2 linked regions of the Endozoicomonas gorgoniicola genome follow. The protein of the gene in region 1 binds, or shares a complex with, the protein of each later gene. Links are inferred from orthologs where the notes say so. Each region holds a gene or a part of one and is shown on either strand. Other genes may lie near its edges.

Region 1 (10,429 bases):
CGTAGATTTACGGGGCTTTCACCGGCCAGTTTTTTGCTGCTTTGATGTTGAGGTAATAAAAAAGGGAGTCTAAAGTGGAGTGCAAACGGAGGCGTAATTATGGACAACCTTTACCATACTGATTATCCAGAGTGGTTGAACCAGCAACGACACCTTCTGGCTAATGGTCAATTTGACAGGCTTGATATTCCGAATTTACTTGAGGCAATGGAGCAACGAATGGGTGATGCAGTCAACGAGCTGGAATCCCATTTAATCATCCTGCTCCTGCACCTGCTCAAGTACGATTACCAGATGCGGGTGCTGCAAGACCCGTGGATTCAGGATAAGGTTATTCATACCTGGATACCCAGTATCAACAACCCAAGAACCGAAATCGAGCTGCTGACCAGCAAAAACCCGCATTTGAAAAACAAAACAGCCCGGGTATTGCAGGCAGCGTATCCCCGTGCCAAAAACAAGGCTGTCGCGGAACTGAACAAATACATTCGCTCTGAAAAGAAACGACTGAACCAGAATAGTTTTCCCGAGGAATGCCCCTGGTCGTTTGAGCGGATTGTGGATGATGACTGGCTGCCTTAATTCCGTCGGGATTTAAGAAGCTCACCCAGCTCCTGCATTGAATGAGGCAGCTTTCTCATCGCCATAAAAAAGCCCGAATGCTAAAAGGCATTCGGGCTTTTTTATAACTGCTGTAATTTAAAAATAAATATTTATAAAGAATCGGGATTAATGACTCTTGGATTCGGGTTTAAATCCGGAGAATTATTGGCAAATTCTTTCCATTCGCTTAAATCAGCGGTAACGGGTTTGCCTTTACTTTGTGTAAATGGAAAAACAGCACCTTTGTAAAGTGGTTTTCCAGTACCTTTGATAATGATGCCATTTGGCCATTTATTCTTACCTTCCCGCCATTTCCTGAAAGCTTCAAAATCAAGCTGATAGGCGAAATATTCTTCAACAGGGCTTTTAATGCTGGCTTTATCGTCTTTGCAAAGTACCAGGACGTCTTTCTTTTTACTCATGACGGTACATCCTTTTATTGTCCTTGGATTTATTAGTATAGCCAGAGTGAATAAGTATCAATTTATGTTTTAAGGGTGAATTCCAACCCGCTGGTCGAAAGCACATTTGTCAATGAGGTCTATACTTGGCTGTTCTGGATATTAACTAACAATATTACAGATCCAGTGTATATGGACCTTTTGATGAAAAATAATGGTGAGGAATTACAATGAAACCAGCCTTTCGATTGGCTCTTTTAATACCAGCGCTGAGCCTGTCATTCATCCATACAGCATTTGCTGACGATAAAATATCTGGCTATAAAGAAGAGCTGGAAGATGGATCAGAAGTACTTAAATTTAATACAGGAAAAAAAGTATTTACATTTAAAGTATCGGAATCTGGCGAATTTGAACTGGATCGTGAGTTGTTGGCTGGCATTCTTGATACAAAAACCGGCGATTACATTGAGCCTCTGTTACCTGCTTTGCCGGATGATCCAAATCAGGGGCCTGAAGCGTTTCTCAGCCCTTCGCTTTATCAGCCAGACTGTTATGGGACACCAAAACAGACTGATGATTATGTAACCGTCAGGATAAGACCAGGTACTCCTCTGCCCCCTGCGTCATCAGAGAACACCGGTGAACAGGTGAAGATGCCTGTTGTGAAACAGGCAGTAACGGTACAAGGTGAGTCCGCAGTGGCTCTCAGAAATACAGACAATCAACAGTCTCCAGTGAGAAAGCCCATTGAATTCACAGAAAAAGAATGGAATTTATTTGTTGAAGGACAGAGGGCAGTAGAGAAAACCAAACATCTGAGAAAGCTGGGGCTGTCCTATAAGCGTTACAACAACCTGGCGGGGACTCATAATACAGAGGGACTTGGTTACACTCACTACAATCAACCTGAGTCCAGTCTGCAAGAAAGATATCCCGATCAGCAATTTGAAAACTGCCAGTCTTTCACTGAAGGTGAAGTCGCGCAGCTTGAAAATAAGATACAGAAAGAACGCGAAGCCAAAGGTGTTTCGGGTACTGAGCTGGTCAAATTTGAAATGGATATCAAAGTGATTCATGACCAGGCACTTGCACAGATAAATGGTGTTAACCCTAAAAAAATATCTGATGAACTCAGCGGTGTTATCAGGAAATATTTGCAACTGTCTGAAGAGCAGAAGGTATCTTTTGCAAGCTTGCTGACATACGCTAATCAAAAAGACATGGGGGTGGTCATCTATCACCCTAAAACAGATATTGATGTTAAGCGGTATGCTGGTATGACACTGCTGGATGCCCGGATGCCTACTGGTCAGGCGGTGACCGATGCGACAGTGAGGCTTTTTGCTCAGGTCGCAATCAAGAAAATTAAGGAAGAAAACAAGAAGTTAACGGAGCTGGCCATGGGTAGTGTCAAGGGTTTTATGTCTGTGGCCGAAGCGTTACTCCCTGACTCGGTTCCTTACGCTGGCTACAAAACGAACCTGGAGAAACTGGCCGAAAGCGACTCGGGTATTGAGCATGTTCTGGAGGGGCTGATGGTCTTTCTGATGTATAAAGAGATGGGGTACTCTCTTAGCAGCATGCAAATAATTTATGCTGAGAATCAACATGGCAATCTCTGGTGGATGATCGAAGCTTTCAATAAGATTTATGACCTTGAACCTGCCCACTTCGTTCTGGCTTACAATGCCAAAGCTCTGCTTGGAATCCCTGTCATGGGAAAAATGCCCAAGCTTTTTGTTAAGTTTAAGAAGCCCTAAAACATAGCAACACCTGATTAAGACACTCAGTTTGAGGAGCTGGATGTTGAAGATTCAAATGAAGCCACCCCGGGCTGATTGAATAGATCTGTATTGTTTGAGTCCAGCTTGTATCAGGCTTCGGTATACCGTTACGGAAGCCTGATCATCTCCATAGAAAAACCGCTTTGTCCCAGGGACACTGATAAAGCTGCATCAACGTTTTGCCATCAAAACTCATAACAATCTGGTAGTTGAGAAAGTCATTCTGTGGTTTGCCTGACAGAATGGTGGTGGCCGGGCGGTTCATTAATACAGGTGTTCCGTTCAGGTCTTTGGTCTGCAGGTAAAGGATATTCATGATCGTGACAATTTCTCCGTTGTCCGGGTTGAAGGAGAAGTTATCAGTGAACCTGACCCCATAAGTGCGACGATCTGCCTTCATATCGCTGATATTTTTCGTCATGCGACATTTGGCAAGATCCAGATAGCCGCTGGGCAGGTTATTATTTCTGATGGCGGACAGCAGCCAGGGATAGCCTTTAATACGGCTGTTGGGAATACTCTGTGCAGTTAAAGGCAGCAGAGTTAATACTGAAAAAAACACAGATAGCAAGACTGCTTTGAGTTGAGTCCTGAGCCAATGACTGTGCATAGCTACGTCCCTGTTAGCTAAATCTTAAATAACCTATCGGCATAATTAGTTGGACTGTAAGCATTCAAAATGCCTGAAGGTTCTGCCGTCGTTGCCAATGTCTGACCAGGTCTGCATTACGAATTTTGGCAGATGCTTTCTTAGTCAGCTGTATACGGCGTTATCGACGAGCTTTTTTAGAGCGTGGATGATCGTTGTGGCTGGGTTCAGGATGAAGCGAGTTCATCCAATTGCTCAGCTCTTTAACGTCAGAGCGCATTTTATCTAACCTTTCATGCATAGAGTCAAAAACTTTGTTTGACTGTTTTTCATAATCGCGGAGCAGATCAGTTATGTCATCCACTATAGAAATCAGGCCACGATGGCCTAAATGATTTCCAAGACATTCAGCGGCGCTCTTTAGCTTCAGAAATTGTTCATGAGTTCCCCCCTTGTCAGGATGATACTTACGTGCGGCTTTTCGAAAATGACTCTTAATCACCTCAGCGGCGTCGGGTTGCTTCAGGGCATCCATTTCTAAGCCAAGCAGGTGCAGGGCATCCTCTAATTCCTGATCACATCTGGATAGTGGCTTTTTGTGAAATCCACTGGATGTGCCTTCTTGCCCGGTTGCTCCTGAGGTGGACGGTTGATCATCAGAGTCTGGTTGCGGGGAGGAAGACGAAGGTGGTGTTTTAGGAAGGGAGTAAAGCACGGGTTTTTTATCAGCCTTGCTATTGTCAGTGTTTTGGGGGGGAGTCATGATAATGCTGTGTACCAGCTCCATAAGCTGCTTTTTGAAGAGCGCCAACCTGGTCGGATCAGGCTCGGCGTTTGATGCGAACCTGAATTCATAAAGTAATTTTTGCCACTCATTGCATTTGGATTTAATCCTGATTGAACTCAAGTCATTCAACCATTGCCAAAGCGACTGGTACTCTAATGCAAAATAATATTGTCCTGTATTGACTTTTCGCACAGCGACAGGCTTTCCTGATGGGGTTGTCTCGACGATATAGAAAACCCAATAACCGGCATCAACGCCTATAAGCAACTCTAAATCGTGCTCTGGTGGATGGTTGTAGGGCTTTGCCCGGGCATCAGCCATCGTAATAAATGAGGTGTCTTGCAATGTTTGAAAGTTCTTTGCGGAGCGAATGAGGACTTCCAGTCGCTTCACAGGAACAGGCCGGAAGATACCCGGGAGACCGATATTTTTTTTAAATGGTGCATCAATGGACTGCCCGGTTACTCTTTCTGTACGCATAAGGCACTCAGGACTACCGGATTCAAATACTGGATAAGGTTCGGCACCTTTGTTTTCTTTGTGTGCATACTGCAGCGCCAAATAGCCGTTTGGCAGTATAGACCCAATGTGGCTGATGCCAAGTCCGCCCGGAAAGGCTTTATGAAAAGGAAAGATAATAATGAAAAGTAAGGCAACAATCAGAACGAAATAACGTGAATTATGATTACCGGCCATAAATTTTCTCATGTACGATTGTTGCATCATCCGGATATCTTACAATTTGCTTCGAATCTCCCGTACAGTTGAGGCTTAAGAACTCTTATCGGGCGCATTAACGGGAAAGCTAAAACAAAAACATGCTTAGAAATAACCAGGCTGATGCAGGGTGTTAATTATGTATTTTCAGAAAGCTGAAGCAAGAGTAGTATGCACAGCAAGAATTGCAGGAGAATTTGAGCAATTCACTACTTCCCTTTCTGAAATTCAGGGCTGAACTTGTATCACACTGCGGGTGTGTATATGCTGTGTGCCTTTTTAGACATAGGTCAAACGAAACAGGCTTCCGGGTATGTTTACCCTGAGGCAGGTTTTAGACAGGAGCATTATTCATGCGAGTGATTCTGTTGGGTGCCCCGGGCGCAGGTAAAGGTACACAAGCCCAGTTCATCATGGAAGAATTCGGTATTCCCCAGATTTCTACTGGCGATATGCTGCGTGCCGCGATCAAGAATGGCACAGAACTGGGCAAAAAAGTGAAAGAAGTCATGGATTCCGGTTCCCTGGTTTCTGACGACATCATTATTGCCCTGGTGAAAGAGCGTATTGCTGAAGCCGACTGCGCCAGCGGGTTCCTGTTTGACGGTTTCCCTCGTACTATTCCTCAGGCAGAAGCGCTGCGCGATGCCGGTGTTGAAATTGACCACGTGGTTGAAATTGCCGTTGAAGACGAAGAAATTGTTCAGCGCATGGGTGGTCGTCGCGTACACCCCGGCAGCGGTCGCACATACCACGTCGTTTACAACCCGCCGAAGGTTGAAGGTAAGGATGACGTAACCGGCGAAGACCTGATCCAGCGTAAAGACGATGTAGAAGAAACCGTACGTCACCGTCTGGGTGTATACCACGAACAGACTGCTCCGCTGGTGGACTTCTACAAGAATATTGAAGGTGAAACCCGTTACACCTGTGTAGAAGGTGTTGGCAGCGTTGACGACATTAAAGGCAAAGTGCTGGTTACGCTGAAGCCGGTGACTGCATAAGCATAAGTTGTTGTATAAACAACCTGAGCTGAGTCAGTCGAAACTGATAAAAGGGACGCTTGATGCGTCCTTTTTATGTTAAAGAAAACCCACTTGAAGACAACAACCCAGAGAAACTCATGAAGTTACTGGCGCTGGATACTGCCACCGAGGCCTGCTCTGTCGCACTGAACCTCGATGGTGAAATAATTGAAAACTTTCAGATGTTGCCTCGTCGTCACAGCCGTGAATTGCTGTCGATGGTTGAGCAAATTCTGGGAGATGCAGGTCTCACATTAAGCCAGATTGATGCCCTGGCTTTTGGTCGGGGACCGGGAGCATTTACGGGTTTGCGGGTTGCAACCGCCATGGTACAGGGACTGGCATTTGCTGTGGATAAGCCGGTGATTGGTATCTCCACACTGGCGGCGCTGGCACAGGAAGGCTTGCGTCGTTTCGGAGCAACATCCGTGCTGTCATCTATTGATGCCCGCATGAATGAGGTCTACTGGGGTGCGTTCAGGGAACAGAATGGCTTAATGCAGCCGCTTCAGGATGAAGTGGTCATTGTTCCGGAAAAAGTGATGGTGCCAGAAGGTGATGACCAGTGGCTGGGCATGGGGACTGGCTGGGTTTTTCGTGAGAAAACAGCCGCGTCGGTACGGGACTGTCATACTGACAGTTACCCGCGTGCCGGAGACATTGCGACATTAGCGGCTAATCATTACGGTAACGGACACGCTGTTTCAGCAGAACAGGCGATGCCCGTTTACCTGCGGGACAAAGTTGCACTCAAGAAGAGTGAGCGTTAATTGTAGGGGGGTATGTCTGTCAGTTTTGCCATACCCTTCTAACAATGCCTCATGACCCAGAGGTTTATCACAGTCCTTCAAACTCTCACCCTTTCAGCTCCCACTCTGGCTGCTTCAGCTGCTGGGTAGTTTGACAGTAGTGTGGGTGAGCATGTCTAATGATTGTCAGCTGCAATAAACTTCAACATCGGAGTAAAAATGGAAATAATAAACTTCGCTGAATATATTCCTGAATTAGTTTCTGTATCGATGATTGCTATTTTCATGGCGATCATTCCGGGAGCTGACTTTGTAATGATCACCCGGAACAGTATTTTTTTTAGCCGAAAAGCTGGAATATTTTCATCTTTGGGTGTGAGTGCTGCTCTTTGGCTACATATTACCTATTCAATAGCAGGGCTTGCCGTAATAATTTCAAAATCGATCTTACTTTTTTCCATAATAAAATATTTGGGGGCAGCGTATCTGATTTTTGTAGGCTGGCAGACATTTAAATCTAAAAGTGATATTGAAATATGCGGAACAACAGGCTTAATGAGTTCATTCTCAGCATTTAAAACTGGGTTTATAACCAATGCATTAAACCCTAAAGCCACTGTCTTTTTTCTCAGCATATTTACTCAAGTTGTTAAACCAGAAACCCCAATAGCCATACAAATAATGTACGGGGCAATCATATCTTTTACTCATTTGGTTTGGTTTACTTGCGTGGCAATTTTTTTGACTCAACCAAAACTGCTTAAAGCGTTTAAGAAGTCTAAAAATACCATTGAAAAATTAGTCGGTGGTGTTCTGGTAGCTTTTGGTGTCAAGGTGGCAACCCACACAGGCAGCTAGCAGTGGTTCCTGTTTGTGTTAACCTTTGCAGGGCTGACACCTGACAGCCCACGTTTGACAGTGGCTTAACGGACTTCGCAAGCTTCGTTGAAGAAAATGGATGCTATAGTGTTTCTGTTATTAGCCTTCAATTATATGCAAACCTAATAAAATGAATCCGAGTACTGTTTCACACCCTGCCCCGGAAATGCACAAGCAGTTACTGGATGGAAAACTCAACCTGTTTGGTTTGAACTGGCATAAAGAGAATGTCCAGAACCTGATTATTCTAGCCCATGGAGGAATAAAAAAATCTAATGCTCTCAAGGTGAGTCGACATATTACCATTCCCGTATGGACAACCTTGTTTTTTTATGCGCCTGCTGGCTTTGTACTTTTTACTAACAACAGTTTAAGTAAGTTAATGAGAGGAAAATACCCCCCCCTGGAGGCTGTATTGCCCAATGAAAAGACACCCAACTATGAGCTGTTCTTTGATAGTAAGGATTTTTCTTTAAAGGACGAGGCTATCTATATAGACCTCATTGATGGCCGATATGATTTTACCCCATCCTTTGCTCAGCACCCGTTCAGAGTCTACGACGTTGTCACTACAGAACCATCCGGTTCCAAAGGCATTTCCCTGGAGGAAGTTCTCAATGTGCTTTACCACACAGGCCATCCCTACCCGCAAATCCACTGCATGTTCTGTCGCAGCATATACGGAGCAGAGAGCCAGTATTACAGACCTGGTTATCACAACCCTCCATTCAGTTCTAAATAGTCTGAAGTTCTGCAAATATCACAGCCTGCCTGACTCAGCCAGAAAAGACTTGAGTTTGTTGACAGTTACCCGCGTGCCGGAGACATTGCGACATTAGCGGCTGATCATTACGGTAACGGACACGCTGTTTCAGCGGAACAGGCGATGCCCGTTTACCTGCGGGACAAAGTTGCACTCAAGAAGAGTGAACGATAGCGTAAGGGTTTATTTTCCCGGGGAGATGGGTTGAACAGCATCCAGTGTAATGCCGCAAAAATCGTTATATTGGTCGTTTATCTCACCTGTTTTCCCCCTCCTCATCATGACATATCCCCCTTCGCCCCATTGATCTCCCCAGCTGTTTTTCACGATCCAGTAAGGCACATTTTGTTCATTTACACCATAGCCCACTAACAGCACTTCGTGGTCGAGGGAGTTTACTCTGTTTTTTAAGCACTCCGGATCATCATAAATGCCTTCTTTGTAGAGCATAAAACTTTTTAAATAGGCTTTAATGGCCACTGAAACCGGACCATCCAGTAATGCTTCCATGACAGCCAAATCATCTCCTGGCTCTATTGTCCTGATTTTTAAACCATTTGGGATTTGAATTTGTTTGCATTTGTTCATCATTTCCAGAGTGCAAGGGTAATCGATTCCAGAGCCAGAGGTGTAGGGGCAGCTTTCTTCAGTGCATAAGGTGTAGTTATTGGCATTCAGATAAGCATAAACATCAAGTGCAGTACCTCCCTGGCACGCAGGATTTGCTCCATTGCAGGAGCCAAAGTACTGTTCACTAAAGGATGTCAAAGGATTTCCCAGGCGCTTATAGTAGCCTTCCAATGCACCTGTGGTGCCAAAGAGCCAGCAGCTTCCGCACTGTCCTTGATTTTTGACCGGAGTCACCGCTCCTTTTGTCCTCCAGTCAATGGCACTGGGCAATGTTTTACCGCTGTATTTAAAAGATGAAACTATCGTTTTGGTAAAACTGGTTGATGCCTTTTTATGTTTGAAACCTGATTTGTCATAACCAAAATGATTTTTTTCAAAGTCATCGACACCAATATCAAACAGGCTGTTTATGCCTGCCGTTGGATACCTTCCTTCGGCTGTACTTTTGGCGTTGTATTTCATGGCGTCAGCCATATTTTCAAAAAAAGTAGCTTTGCGGGTTTCGTATTCCGAGGTGCCGCGTTTTGGCCTTTCTGAGGGTTGTTTAAATTGTTCCAGGAACTGTTGGAACTCAAGCTCTGTGTATTGAGGTGCATAACTGGTTAAATCATTGGATGAATATTCTTCAAAAGGCGCTGAATGCGCTGCTGAAAAAAACAGTGTTAAAAAACTGAACACTGAGGTAATCCAGATCTTCATAGTGTTACTTCTCAGGGGTGATTAAGAGACACAATTGAAAATACTAGCGATTTTTGCGGATGTTGTTTGAACATTTCCTCATTAACACAGAGTTGTGATTGCAATTTATTGGGAGACTATCTATTGGGAGACTACCAATCTGAGAAAACAGCCAAAACAGGCTTGAGATAGCACTGCGGTGGGCGACATACTGTATAACGTTACAAACGGATTCAGGAGCACCCTCATGGATTTTTTGCAGATTATTGTTCTTGCGCTGATACAGGGTATTACCGAGTTTCTGCCGGTTTCCAGCTCGGGGCATCTTATTCTTCCGGCACAGTTGTTGGGCTGGAGTGACCAGGGGCTGGCGTTTGATGTGGCGGTACATATCGGTACGCTGGCTGCTGTCATTGGATATTTCCGCAACGATATCCTCAAAATAGCCATCGACTGGCTGGGTTCACTGGTGGGCAGAGGTTCAACCTTTAACAGCCGTCTGGGGTGGTACCTGATTTTTGCCACCATTCCCGCTGTGGCATTTGGCTTTGCCCTGAAAGCCATTGGGCTTGATGAAGCCATGCGGACAATTGGTGTCATTGCCGGAACCACTCTGATTTTTGGTGCGCTACTTGGCTGGGCAGACCTTAAAGGCAAGCGTATTCAACCTCTGGAAAAGCTGACATTCAGGCAGGCTATGATCATAGGCTTTGCTCAGGCCATTGCCCTGATTCCTGGGACTTCCCGTTCCGGTATCACCATGACCGCCGGTTTAATGCTGGGATTGACCAGAGAAGCTGCTGCCCGCTTTTCTTTTCTGT
Region 2 (10,431 bases), 1.8 Mb from region 1 along the record:
CAGCAATAATTGCCTGAATATGCCATCAGGCAGTTTGCTCAAATAAGGCTGTGCCAGCTTGGTCAGGCGAGCCCTGCCATCCATGGTGTGAAGATCCAGACCGTCTTCCAGTTCTTTGAACAGGAAAGTGTCCAGGCTGAGAGCCTGATCCCGAATGCGCTGGAGAAACTGTTCTGAACCTTCCTGTCGTACCATGCTGTCGGGATCTTCTCCCTGGGGCAGGAACAGAAATCGTGCCTGTCGTCCGTCCTGCATATTGGGCAGGGTAGACTCCAGGGCGCGCCATGCTGCTCGCCGGCCTGCGTCATCGCCATCGAAACAGAACACGACTTCAGGTACTGTTTTGAACAGGCGTTGCATGTGTTCCAGTGTCGTGGCAGTTCCCAGTGTTGCCACCGCATTGCTGATGCCCAGCTGTGACAGTGCCACCACGTCCATGTAACCTTCCACAACCAGAATGCGATCCAGTGAGCGGTTGTTCTTTTTGGCTTCATAAAGGCCATAAAGTTCCCGCCCCTTGTGGAAAATAGGAGATTCCGGGGAGTTCAGGTATTTTGGTTTGGCGTCGCCCAGTACTCGCCCGCCAAAGGCAATGATGCGACCCCGGCTGTCACGAATAGGGAACATAACCCGGTCACGAAAACGATCGTACCGTTTTTTGCTCTCTTCGTTTTCAACCAGCATGCCGGTTTTGATCAGCTGTTCTTCTTTCTCGTCGCTGGTGGCCAGCAGGTTTTGCAGGTTATCCCAGCCTCTGGGGGCAAAACCGATGCCGAACTGTTTGCAGGTCTGTCCGTCGAGCCCGCGCTGTTTCAGATAGTTGATGACTTGGGGCGCATCAGGGGCTGCTTTCAGTTGTTCCTGATAGTAATCTGAGGCGCGGGTCATAAGCTCGTAGAGTTCAGAGTAATCCGGGCGTCGGCTCTGGCGGCTGCCTTGTTCTCTGGGTACTTCCATGCCTTGTGTGCCGGCCAGGTTGTCAACGGCGGCAGGAAAATCCAGATGGTCAAAATCCATCACGAAACCAATGGCGTTACCACTGGCGCCACAGCCAAAGCAGTAGTAGAACTGTTTGTCAGGGCTGACGGAGAAAGAAGGTGTTTTTTCTTTGTGGAACGGGCAGCAGGCCGAATAATTGCGACCGGTTTTCTTCAGTTTGACCCGGCTGTCAACCACGTCGACGATATCGACTCTGGCCAGCAGGTCGTCAATAAATGTCTGTGGAATGCGTCCAGCCATGTAAAGTATTATCGCAGGGTTGCGGGAATCAGCCCAGCAGTTTTTTAACCGACTGGCTGATCAGAGCCATATCGGCACGACCCTGAACCTGAGGTTTTACCAGACCCATTACCTTGCCCATATCTTTCATGCCTTCTGCGCCGCTCTGGGCAATGGCATCGTGGACAATCTGGTCGATGTCTTCAGGGGAGAGTGGTTCAGGCAGAAATTCCTGAATGACGGTCAGTTCAAACTGTTCCTGTTCAGCGAGATCCGTGCGCCCTGCAGACTCGAACTGGGTAATGGCATCGCGGCGTTGCTTGGCCATTTTGTCCAGGGCTGCAAGGGCACGGGTGTCGTCCAGCGACTTTTCGTCTACTTCAATACGTTTCAATTCTGCCAGAGCCAGGCGGATAGTGGACAGGCGAGCCTTTTCGCGGTTGCGCATGGCTTCCTTCATTGCTGAAGTCAGTTGGTCCTTTACTGTGCATTCGCTCATAATGTTCTCCTGTATAAATATCCACAAGCAGGCATAAGCCTGTCAGGTACTGAGGTTTAACCTTCAAATGCTATCACTGACGTGACCCTGAAGGTTAATGCTGAATCGTCTTGTAACTGAAGCAGTATTCAGATCGTTACGATCTTAATACAGACGCTCGCGACGACGCTGTTCGCGCTGCAGTTTTTTCAGATGACGCTTAACGGCAGCAGCAGCTTTGCGCTTGCGAACAGAAGTCGGCTTCTCGTAGTGTTCACGACGACGTACTTCAGCCAGGACACCGGCTTTTTCACAAGAGCGCTTGAAGCGGCGCAGGGCTACGTCAAACGGTTCATTTTCTTTAACTTTAACAGCAGGCATGCAGAGCTCACCTTCCTAAATATTCGTTGATTCAATAGAAGTTTGCAGCCCGGCATGATACAGCAGCAATGGTGCTTCTGAATACAGTTTTTGCTAACTGTATGAAGCGAAATCCGGTCCGCAAAAATTCAGTGTCTGATAATCATACCAGTCACTGGATTAGCCGCGTATTTTAAAAGGGTGCGAATTTTATAGCCAATCGCCGAAAAATGCAAAAAACCGGCTTTTTGAGTATTGACTGCCAGCTCGTGGCTGATGCTGGAAAATGACCATCAGGAGTGCAGAAAGTGTTCTTCCGATTGGTGGAAGTGCCATTCTGGCATTGTTGGAGATTCGAATTAATCGGCTGCTGTGGGTATAAATCCTAAAACAACCATTGTGCTTTCATGCTGAAACCATGGTTAAGAAAGTCTTTCTGGTGGTCAACGTCGTAGTGTACTGTGACTTCAGTTTCGTCATTTGGTTCCGTGATAAACATTAGGCCGTGAACTAACCGCACGGATTGGTGGTAAACTCCCGACAATTTTGTTGAATTCAGATTTTCAGGAGTTGGCTATGGTTGTTCTCGGCATCGAGACCTCCTGCGATGAAACCGGTATTGCCCTTTACGACAGTGAGAAAGGCCTGCTGGCTGATGCACTGTACAGTCAGATTGAGATGCACACCGAATACGGTGGAGTAGTTCCGGAACTGGCCTCCCGCGACCATATTCAGCGTGTACTGCCTTTAATAAAGGAAGTACTGGATCAGGCGGGGTTGCAGCGTGAAGACATTGAAGCCCTGGCTTACACAAAAGGCCCTGGCCTGATTGGAGCTTTGATGGTCGGTGCCTGTATCGGCCGTTCTCTGGCATGGGCGTGGGGTGTTCCCTGTGTCGGTGTGCACCATATGGAAGGGCATCTTCTGGCTCCGATGCTGGAAGAGAATCCACCACAATTTCCGTTTCTGGCCCTGCTGGTGTCCGGCGGTCATACCCAGCTGGTGCATGTGGGGGGCATTGGTCAGTACCGCTTGCTGGGCGAGTCGGTAGACGATGCGGCTGGAGAGGCTTTCGATAAAGTGGCTGCAATGCTGGATCTGGGATACCCCGGTGGTCCTAAAGTATCAAGGCTGGCTGAACAGGGTACGCCGGGACGCTTTCGTTTCCCGCGCCCTATGTGCGACCGCCCCGGACTGGATTTCAGTTTCAGTGGTTTAAAAACCTTTACGTTGAACACGGTCGCAAAATGCCGTGAAGAACGTGGCGATTTTACGGATCAGGACCGGGCCGATGTGGCCAGGGCGTTTGAGGAGGCCGTAGTCGATACTCTGGCTTTTAAATGTCGACGGGCGTTGCGTGAAACCGGTTTGAAACAGCTGGTGATTGCGGGTGGTGTGAGTGCTAACAGGCGTCTTCGTGAAGGACTGGAGTCCATGGTGGCAAAAGAAAAAGCAACCCTGCGTTATGCCCGTCCGGAATTCTGTACGGATAACGGTGCTATGATTGCTTATGCCGGTTGTCAGCGACTGCTGGCAGGTCAGCTTGAGCCGCTTGAAGTGGCTCCCCAGCCACGCTGGCCGATGGAAGAGCTTGACGCCGTGTAATGCGGTATAATCCTGCTTTTTTCTTGAGGGTTCAGGCAATGGATAAAGTTCGTATCGAACGACTGGAAACCGAGGCGATTATTGGTGTTTATGAATTTGAGCATGAAGCACCGCAGCCGCTGGTCATAGACCTCGAACTGGAAACGGATTTTACCAATGCCTTTCGCAGTGATGACCTGAACGATGCCCTTGATTATGAAGCCATCAGTAACAGCGTTCGTGAGTTTACCGAAGCTTCCCGTTTTGCCCTGCTGGAAGCGTTGGCGGGTGGTATTATTCAACGGGTGCTGGATAACTTCCCTGTGGACAAAGTGGGTGTTTTCATTCGCAAACCTCATGCACTGAAAGGCGCTCTGGCAACGGTCTCCTGCGAACGTAGCAGAGAACAGATGGATATGCAGAAACTGATGGATCAGTTATGACCCGATATTTTGTTGGTATTGGTTCTAACGAAAATGCCGTGCATAACTGCACGGCAATGATCAGTGCCATTCGCTCTGCTTTCCGACAGGTCTGTGTCAGCAGTATTGTGCAAACCCCTGCTTATGGTGTGGATGCTCCACACTACCTGAATGCTGTCGTCAGCTTTGAAGCCTTATTGTCGATCCCGGAGTTATACGACTGGTGTAAAAAACTGGAAACTCAGCTGGGCAGAACCCGGACCCGGAACGGAATCTGTCAGGCTGACCTGGATATTCTTCAGCCGGGTCATGTCAGCGAGGTGTATTATCAGCCGCTGGTTTTGCAGTTGCAGGCTTTTCTTAAGGGCGAAGCTATTTGTGTGAGCCATGACAAAGTCTGTTTGCAACTCGATGAACGGATGAGTGTTGGCGATGCTCCCTGTTATCTCTTTCAGACTGAGTCTGTCTGAATTTCCCCGCTGCATTAGGGTTCTATACTTTTTGAGTTATTACTCTGGTCGAGGATCAACTAATGGAAAACTCCGGAGCCACCATAAAGGCAGTCATCATTACTGAACAATGCGACCAAAGAACCATGGCGGCTATAGCTAGTGTTTTTAATATACAAGGGATTCGAGAAATGATTCTTAGCTACCTGAGTCCGCGCGATCTTTGTGCGCTTGCGTCAGTTCTCTCCTCAGCAGCTATCCCCAAGGGGCCTCATCCTTCTATAGATCGCTTCATAATGAACCAGGGCCTCATGACACTTGATCGCCACAGTGATTTAACCAGTGCAAGCGCAGATACTATTGCGGCTATTATTCGAAAATACAGCAAACACACAGCTATTACTTATTCAGCGAACAAGTCTTTGAAGCCTGATATCGAGGATAGAGGAAAGGTGGTTAACTTTCATGTTGCGGAGGTAGTTGTGTCCAATCACGAGACTGCTGGAAGTCGTTGGGAAAGGTTTCTTGCTCGTACGAAACTCAGTTCATTCGATGTTGGCACTGTAGGGGAAGGCCTTACGGCAGTTGGAACGACGGGAAGTAAGGTTTTTTTTATTAGAGCCGGTTGGAATTTTGGTAGAAGCATGGATGATTATTTGCTGATCGTATACGCCCCTTCTTATGAGAAGATTTTAGATCATATAATAGGGGATTATTGTTTCAGTCGCGAGTTTATTACTCCGGTGGTTCATCGCGTACGGTGGGAGCATGATGCGCATAAAGAGCCAGACTTTGAGACATCTGGCGGTTGGTTTCATCTTCGCTAGCCGGCCTGTTCGCTGGCCAATGCCTGCCCCAAAGCTTCAATTCGTAGCAGGCGGAGCTTTTCTCCCACGGCTTTGCCTTTCACCCCCTGTGCAACAATCTCTCTGGCATTAATGGCGTGACACTGCCTTAACAGGTCAAAGAGTTTGTTTTGGCTGGATGTCGGGAAACTCAGTCCTTTCGCGTGTGCAATAAAGCCTGCTGTTGCCATAAAATCTTCAAACCGGTCAGGTCGACGCAGGGCATCCGTTGCTTCAAACAGATTCATGATCCTTTCTGCGGTTGGTTTGTCAAGAACACCTGGCACTTCGTGAGCTTGCTGGTACACCAGCAAGGCCAGTTCACAGTAAGAGGATGGAAAACGCATACGCTGAAAAAATGGCTTAAGGCTGGCGGCTTCGGTTTGCTCATTGGCGGCAAACAGGCAGGCAAAACGCACTGGCTCAGACGCGTTTTGTTCTGCAGCCCGCTGTAAAGCTCCAAGGCAGTGGGGTGATCCCAGTAAAAAGGGTTGCCACTCTTTCAGTACCGCGCTCAGGGCATTGCAACTCATCAGGGTCAGAAAATAGATTTCAGGGCGTTGCTCCATCAGGGCTCTGGCTGTTTCCTGCCATACCCGCTCTGGCACCAGATAGCTGGCTTCACCCATACTCACCATGTGTGCCATCAGAGCCATCGTATCTTCCGCGATAGTGAATCCCAGGCTGGCAAAACGGGCGGCAAAACGCGCTACCCGAAGAATTCTTAAAGGATCTTCCTGAAAGGCGTGAGAGACGTGCCTCAGCAGTCGTTGCTGTAAGTCCCGTTGCCCCTGATAAGGGTCGATAATGTCACCTTCCGCCGACTCTGCCATCGCGTTGATGGTCAGGTCCCTGCGGATCAGGTCCTGTTCCAGAGTCACACCCGGGTCAGCATGGAACGTAAAACCGGCATAGCCATGCCCGGACTTTCGTTCTGTTCTGGCTAAGGCATATTCTTCTTTGGTCTTTGGGTGCAGAAAAACCGGAAAATCCTGCCCAACCGGCACAAAGCCCTGTTGCAGCATTTCTTCAGGCGTGCTGTTTACCACCACCCAGTCATGGTCTTTTACAGGCAGTCCGAGCAGTTTGTCCCTGACAGCACCGCCCACCAGATAAATGTTCATAGAGTTCAAAAGTCCTGCTTTCAGGTGTGTGATTGGAGCAACACACCTCAATACGTTATTGATTAATGGTAACGGATGAAGTGTTGAGGCAATAGATATTCTCTTGATTGGAATGCGACAGAGGGCGACTGGCAGTTTTTTTATTTATATTCGTTTTGTTTCTTAACTGATTCAGCTGCTATTTTGTAGAGTTATTACTTTAGTCATGCGAACCAGTTATAAGAATGAAGAGTCAAACCTTAGGTAGTGCTTTGCTGATTGCTGGCACATGTATTGGTGCCGGTATGCTGGCGCTGCCTATCATCTCTGTTCTTACAGGGCTGTGGGAGGGGCTGGCCCTGATGTTCATAACCTGGTTGCTGGCTGCCTACGGAGGGTTACTGATTGCAGAAGCCTGCCGAGCCTGCCCGGAGACTGAAAACCTGCATGGTATGGTTGGTCTGTTGTTAGGACGAAACGGTCAGACCGTTGCTGTCATTGCCATGTTGTTTCTCTATTACGCGCTCTGCGCAGCCTATATTGCCGGGGGCGCTTCACAGCTTAACAGCATATTAGTGAGTGCAGGCTTAAAAATACCTTACTGGGGTGCGGTTGCTCTGGTGACATGTATTGTCGCTATTGTTGTACTGGTGGGAACTGCTCTGGTGGATGTCTGCAACCGGGTAATGTTTGTTTCCATGCTACTGCTGATGATGGTGATACTGGTCTCTTTGTTTCCTTACACCCGGCTTGAAAACCTGGCCATGGAGACAGGCACTTTTCCTGTGTTGCTGGCTGCTCTGCCTGTGCTGTATACCTCGTTTGGTTATCATGTTGTGGTACCCACGGTGGTTGGCTATGTGCAGGGATGTCCGGAAAAGTTCAGCAAGGCGCTGCTGATTGGCAGTGTTTTGCCTTTTGTTCTCTATGTCTTCTGGAGTGTTTCGACGGTTGGGGCTTTGTCATCCACCACAATACACTCAGTGGCATCAATGCCGGATTCCGTCACCAATCTCATGTCTGCAGTTGGCCAGGTGTCATCTGTCAGTCACTTTAGTCTGATAATCAGTGTCTTTGCGGCGTTTGCGCTGGCAACGTCGTTTCTGGGGGTTGCCTTAGGATTGTTTGATTACTTGTCAGAACTCTCCCATAACAGTCACAGCGGATTAACTGGCAGGGTTCGGACCATTTTGCTGACGCTGCTGGTTCCGATGCTGGTGGCTATTTACTACCCCGATGGTTTTATTCTTGCCCTGGGCTATGCAGCGATAGCATTGATCGTACTGGCTGTCTTCCTGCCTGTACTGATGGTTTGGAAGGTTCGCCGCCTGCACATGGAAGAGCCTTATCAGGCCCCCGGAGGGAATGCTGGCCTGGCTATTGCGCTCATGGTCGGCGTGCTGATTGTTGCTGCCCAGATTGGTGTTTCTCTGGGGGTTTTACCTCTGCTGGGCTGACGACAGTTGTTTTATACCCTGACGACGTCGGGCTGGTCTGTTAAATTGACAGCATCCGCTAATTGTTGGGTACTTATGAACTGGTCTGTTTACATCATTATTGCCAGCGATCATTCGCTTTATACGGGAATCACAACCGATATCTGCAGACGCTGGAAACAACACAGCAGTGGCGCAGGTGGTGCGCGCTATTTTCGAGGGCGCAAGCCTGCGTTGCTGGCTTACTTTGAGCCAGGACATAATCGTTCTACGGCTTCAAAACGGGAAGCAGAAATTAAAAAGTGGCCAAAGACAAAAAAACAGGCGCTGTTGCGCTCTGGCAGCAATCAGGTTTCATTATGGGACAGCATGTTACCAACGGGGTTTTTGGAAGCTGAAGAAAGGTTGGTTGAGAGGGACTGATGCAGAATGGATGATGTTATACGGCTATAAATCGTTATTCGACTGTCGTATGCTTAAACGAGCATTAACAGCTGTTTGCCAGATGATCATTGCAACAGCTCAATAATACCAGTTAAGTGCAGGCTATGTACCTGAGCAGACAGGCTCCTTAGAGTCTGAGCCTTTAACAATAATGATAATAATGAGAGGTGCTTCATGGAGGCCAGTTTCTGGGAAGGTAAACGAGCTCCCGGTATTGAAGACGCAATTGATCTGGGAAAGTATCGCAACCTGGCAGACCTGATTAATGCATCGGTCAGGCGGTTTGCTGACCGGCCTGCCTATACCTGCATGAATCAGACCCTGAGTTATGCAGAAATCAATGAACTCAGCAATGGTTTTGCGGCTTACCTGCAAAAGCATACGTCTTTGGAGCCTGGTGACCGAATTGCTATTCAGTTGCCTAATATCCTTCAGTATCCAATCGTCGTTTACGGTGCCATTAAAGCGGGACTGGTTATTGTTAATACCAACCCTCTTTATACCGCCAGAGAAATGCTCCATCAGTTTAATGATTCGGGCGTAAAGCTTCTGGTTTGTCTGAATACGGTGGCGCATATTGTTGAAGAAATTCTGCCCCAAACCGGTCTTGAGCAGGTTGTTGTCACCGAAATGGGGGATTCTCTTCCCTGGATGAAGCGGTTACTGGTGAACTTTGCTGTCAGGCATGTCAAAAAGATGGTGCCAAAATACAGTCTTCCTGAAGCCGTGGCATTTAACGATGTCATGGCGAAAGGCATGATAGCGGACTATTGCCCTGCCTCAGAGGGTCAGCAGGATGATCTTGCTGTGCTGCAGTATACCGGCGGTACGACAGGGGTCGCGAAAGGGGTCATGCTGACGCAGAAGAACATTATTGCGAATGTCTTGCAGGCATCGGCCCTGCGCCACCAGGTGGACCAGAAAGGCAGGCTGATCTCAGACCTGCGTGGTGATATCGTGGTTGCGCCATTGCCGCTCTACCATGTCTACGCGTTTACAGTGCATCTGTTTTCATTTTTCGAGCTGGGGGCTCACAGTATTCTCATCCCTAATCCCAGGGATCTGGATAGTCTGATCTCTGCTCTGCAACCCTGGCAAATCAATACATTTATTGGGCTGAATACATTGTTTGCCGGACTGTTGAATCACCCCGAATTTCACCGTCTGGACTTTTCCGGGCTGACGGTCACCAATTCAGGGGGAACAGCGCTGCAGGAATCGGTTGCCAGACAGTGGCATGAAGTGACGGGCTGCCGGATTTCCGAAGGTTATGGTCTGACTGAGGCAGCTCCCATTGTGGCTGCCAATCCGGCAGGTAAGCTGACGCAGCTGGGAACCGTTGGTCCTGCATTATCGTCAACCTCTATCAAGATTGTCACTGATGATGGCGAAGAAGCGGACACAGGAGAAGCAGGCGAGCTGTGTGTAAAAGGCCCGCAGATCATGAAGGGCTACTGGAACCGGCCTGAAGCCACGGCGGAAGTTCTGGATACCGAAGGCTGGCTGCATACTGGTGATATTGCGGTGATTCAGGAAGATGGGTACATCCGTATTGTGGATCGCATTAAGGATCTGGTGATTGTGTCAGGCTTTAACGTCTATCCCAATGAGATTGAGAACGTTGTCGGTCTGCACGAAAAGGTCGACCAGTGTGCTGTCATTGGTGTACCTGATGAAAAAGCAGGTGAGGCGGTTAAGCTCTTTGTGGTGACGTCTGATAAGTCCCTGACGGAGCAGAGTATTCGAGACTGGTGCAGCCAGCAGCTCACCAGTTATAAAGTACCTAAATACATAGAGTTCCGTCAGGAACTGCCCATGTCTGCGGTAGGCAAGGTATTGCGCAAACAACTTCGGACAGAAGAGGTTTCCTCAGACTAATGCAATGAAAATCAGGCTGAAATTATTAATTTCGGCTTGATCGAAACACTGGCGCAAACCCGCTTCTTTAGAGGCGGGTCTAGCCAGCGTAAGGCGCTAGCCTTGCTGTGACGATCGTTTAGAAGTCTTAACGAGTTTTCTGAAAGAGGCACTCCATTTGTGGGCAGGTTTCTGAAAAGATCTCACGAAGTTGATCGGTCATTTCCCACGTGAA

Evidence for each region.
Region 2: the proteins of tsaB (region 1) and tsaD are in contact, whole or in part, in a solved structure (PDB 4WQ4), measured with the Escherichia coli proteins. The link is inferred for Endozoicomonas gorgoniicola from one-to-one orthologs.

The regions. Positions count from the first base shown.
Region 1 is NZ_JAPFCC010000001.1:4,164,616-4,175,044, reverse strand. The notes cover bases 5,021-7,814. They hold tsaB (tRNA (adenosine(37)-N6)-threonylcarbamoyltransferase complex dimerization subunit type 1 TsaB), read left to right. Parts: upstream 5,021-5,950; coding sequence 5,951-6,679; downstream 6,680-7,814. Other genes in these bases: NX722_RS18885 (putative adhesin), read left to right, coding at 7,668-7,814; NX722_RS18890 (LysE family translocator), read left to right, coding at 6,878-7,516; adk (adenylate kinase), read left to right, coding at 5,238-5,888. Also shown: NX722_RS18925 (DUF29 domain-containing protein), read left to right, coding at 100-582; NX722_RS18920 (hypothetical protein), read right to left, coding at 714-1,025; NX722_RS18915 (hypothetical protein), read left to right, coding at 1,235-2,767; NX722_RS18910 (hypothetical protein), read right to left, coding at 2,913-3,401; NX722_RS18905 (J domain-containing protein), read right to left, coding at 3,562-4,875; more of NX722_RS18885, read left to right, coding at 7,815-8,279; NX722_RS18880 (C1 family peptidase), read right to left, coding at 8,484-9,629; NX722_RS18875 (undecaprenyl-diphosphate phosphatase), read left to right, coding at 9,856-10,429. UniProt on the Escherichia coli protein: Required for the formation of a threonylcarbamoyl group on adenosine at position 37 (t(6)A37) in tRNAs that read codons beginning with adenine.
Region 2 is NZ_JAPFCC010000001.1:5,930,397-5,940,827, forward strand. Bases 1,851-4,646 are described here. They hold tsaD (tRNA (adenosine(37)-N6)-threonylcarbamoyltransferase complex transferase subunit TsaD), read left to right. Parts: upstream 1,851-2,632; coding sequence 2,633-3,661; downstream 3,662-4,646. Other genes in these bases: rpsU (30S ribosomal protein S21), read right to left, coding at 1,862-2,077; folB (dihydroneopterin aldolase), read left to right, coding at 3,700-4,083; NX722_RS26680 (2-amino-4-hydroxy-6-hydroxymethyldihydropteridine diphosphokinase), read left to right, coding at 4,080-4,532; NX722_RS26685 (F-box protein), read left to right, coding at 4,595-4,646. Also shown: dnaG (DNA primase), read right to left, coding at 1-1,239; NX722_RS26660 (GatB/YqeY domain-containing protein), read right to left, coding at 1,268-1,717; more of NX722_RS26685, read left to right, coding at 4,647-5,338; NX722_RS26690 (polynucleotide adenylyltransferase), read right to left, coding at 5,335-6,480; NX722_RS26695 (amino acid permease), read left to right, coding at 6,705-7,916; NX722_RS26700 (GIY-YIG nuclease family protein), read left to right, coding at 7,992-8,318; NX722_RS26705 (AMP-binding protein), read left to right, coding at 8,514-10,217; NX722_RS29030 (transposase), read right to left, coding at 10,345-10,431.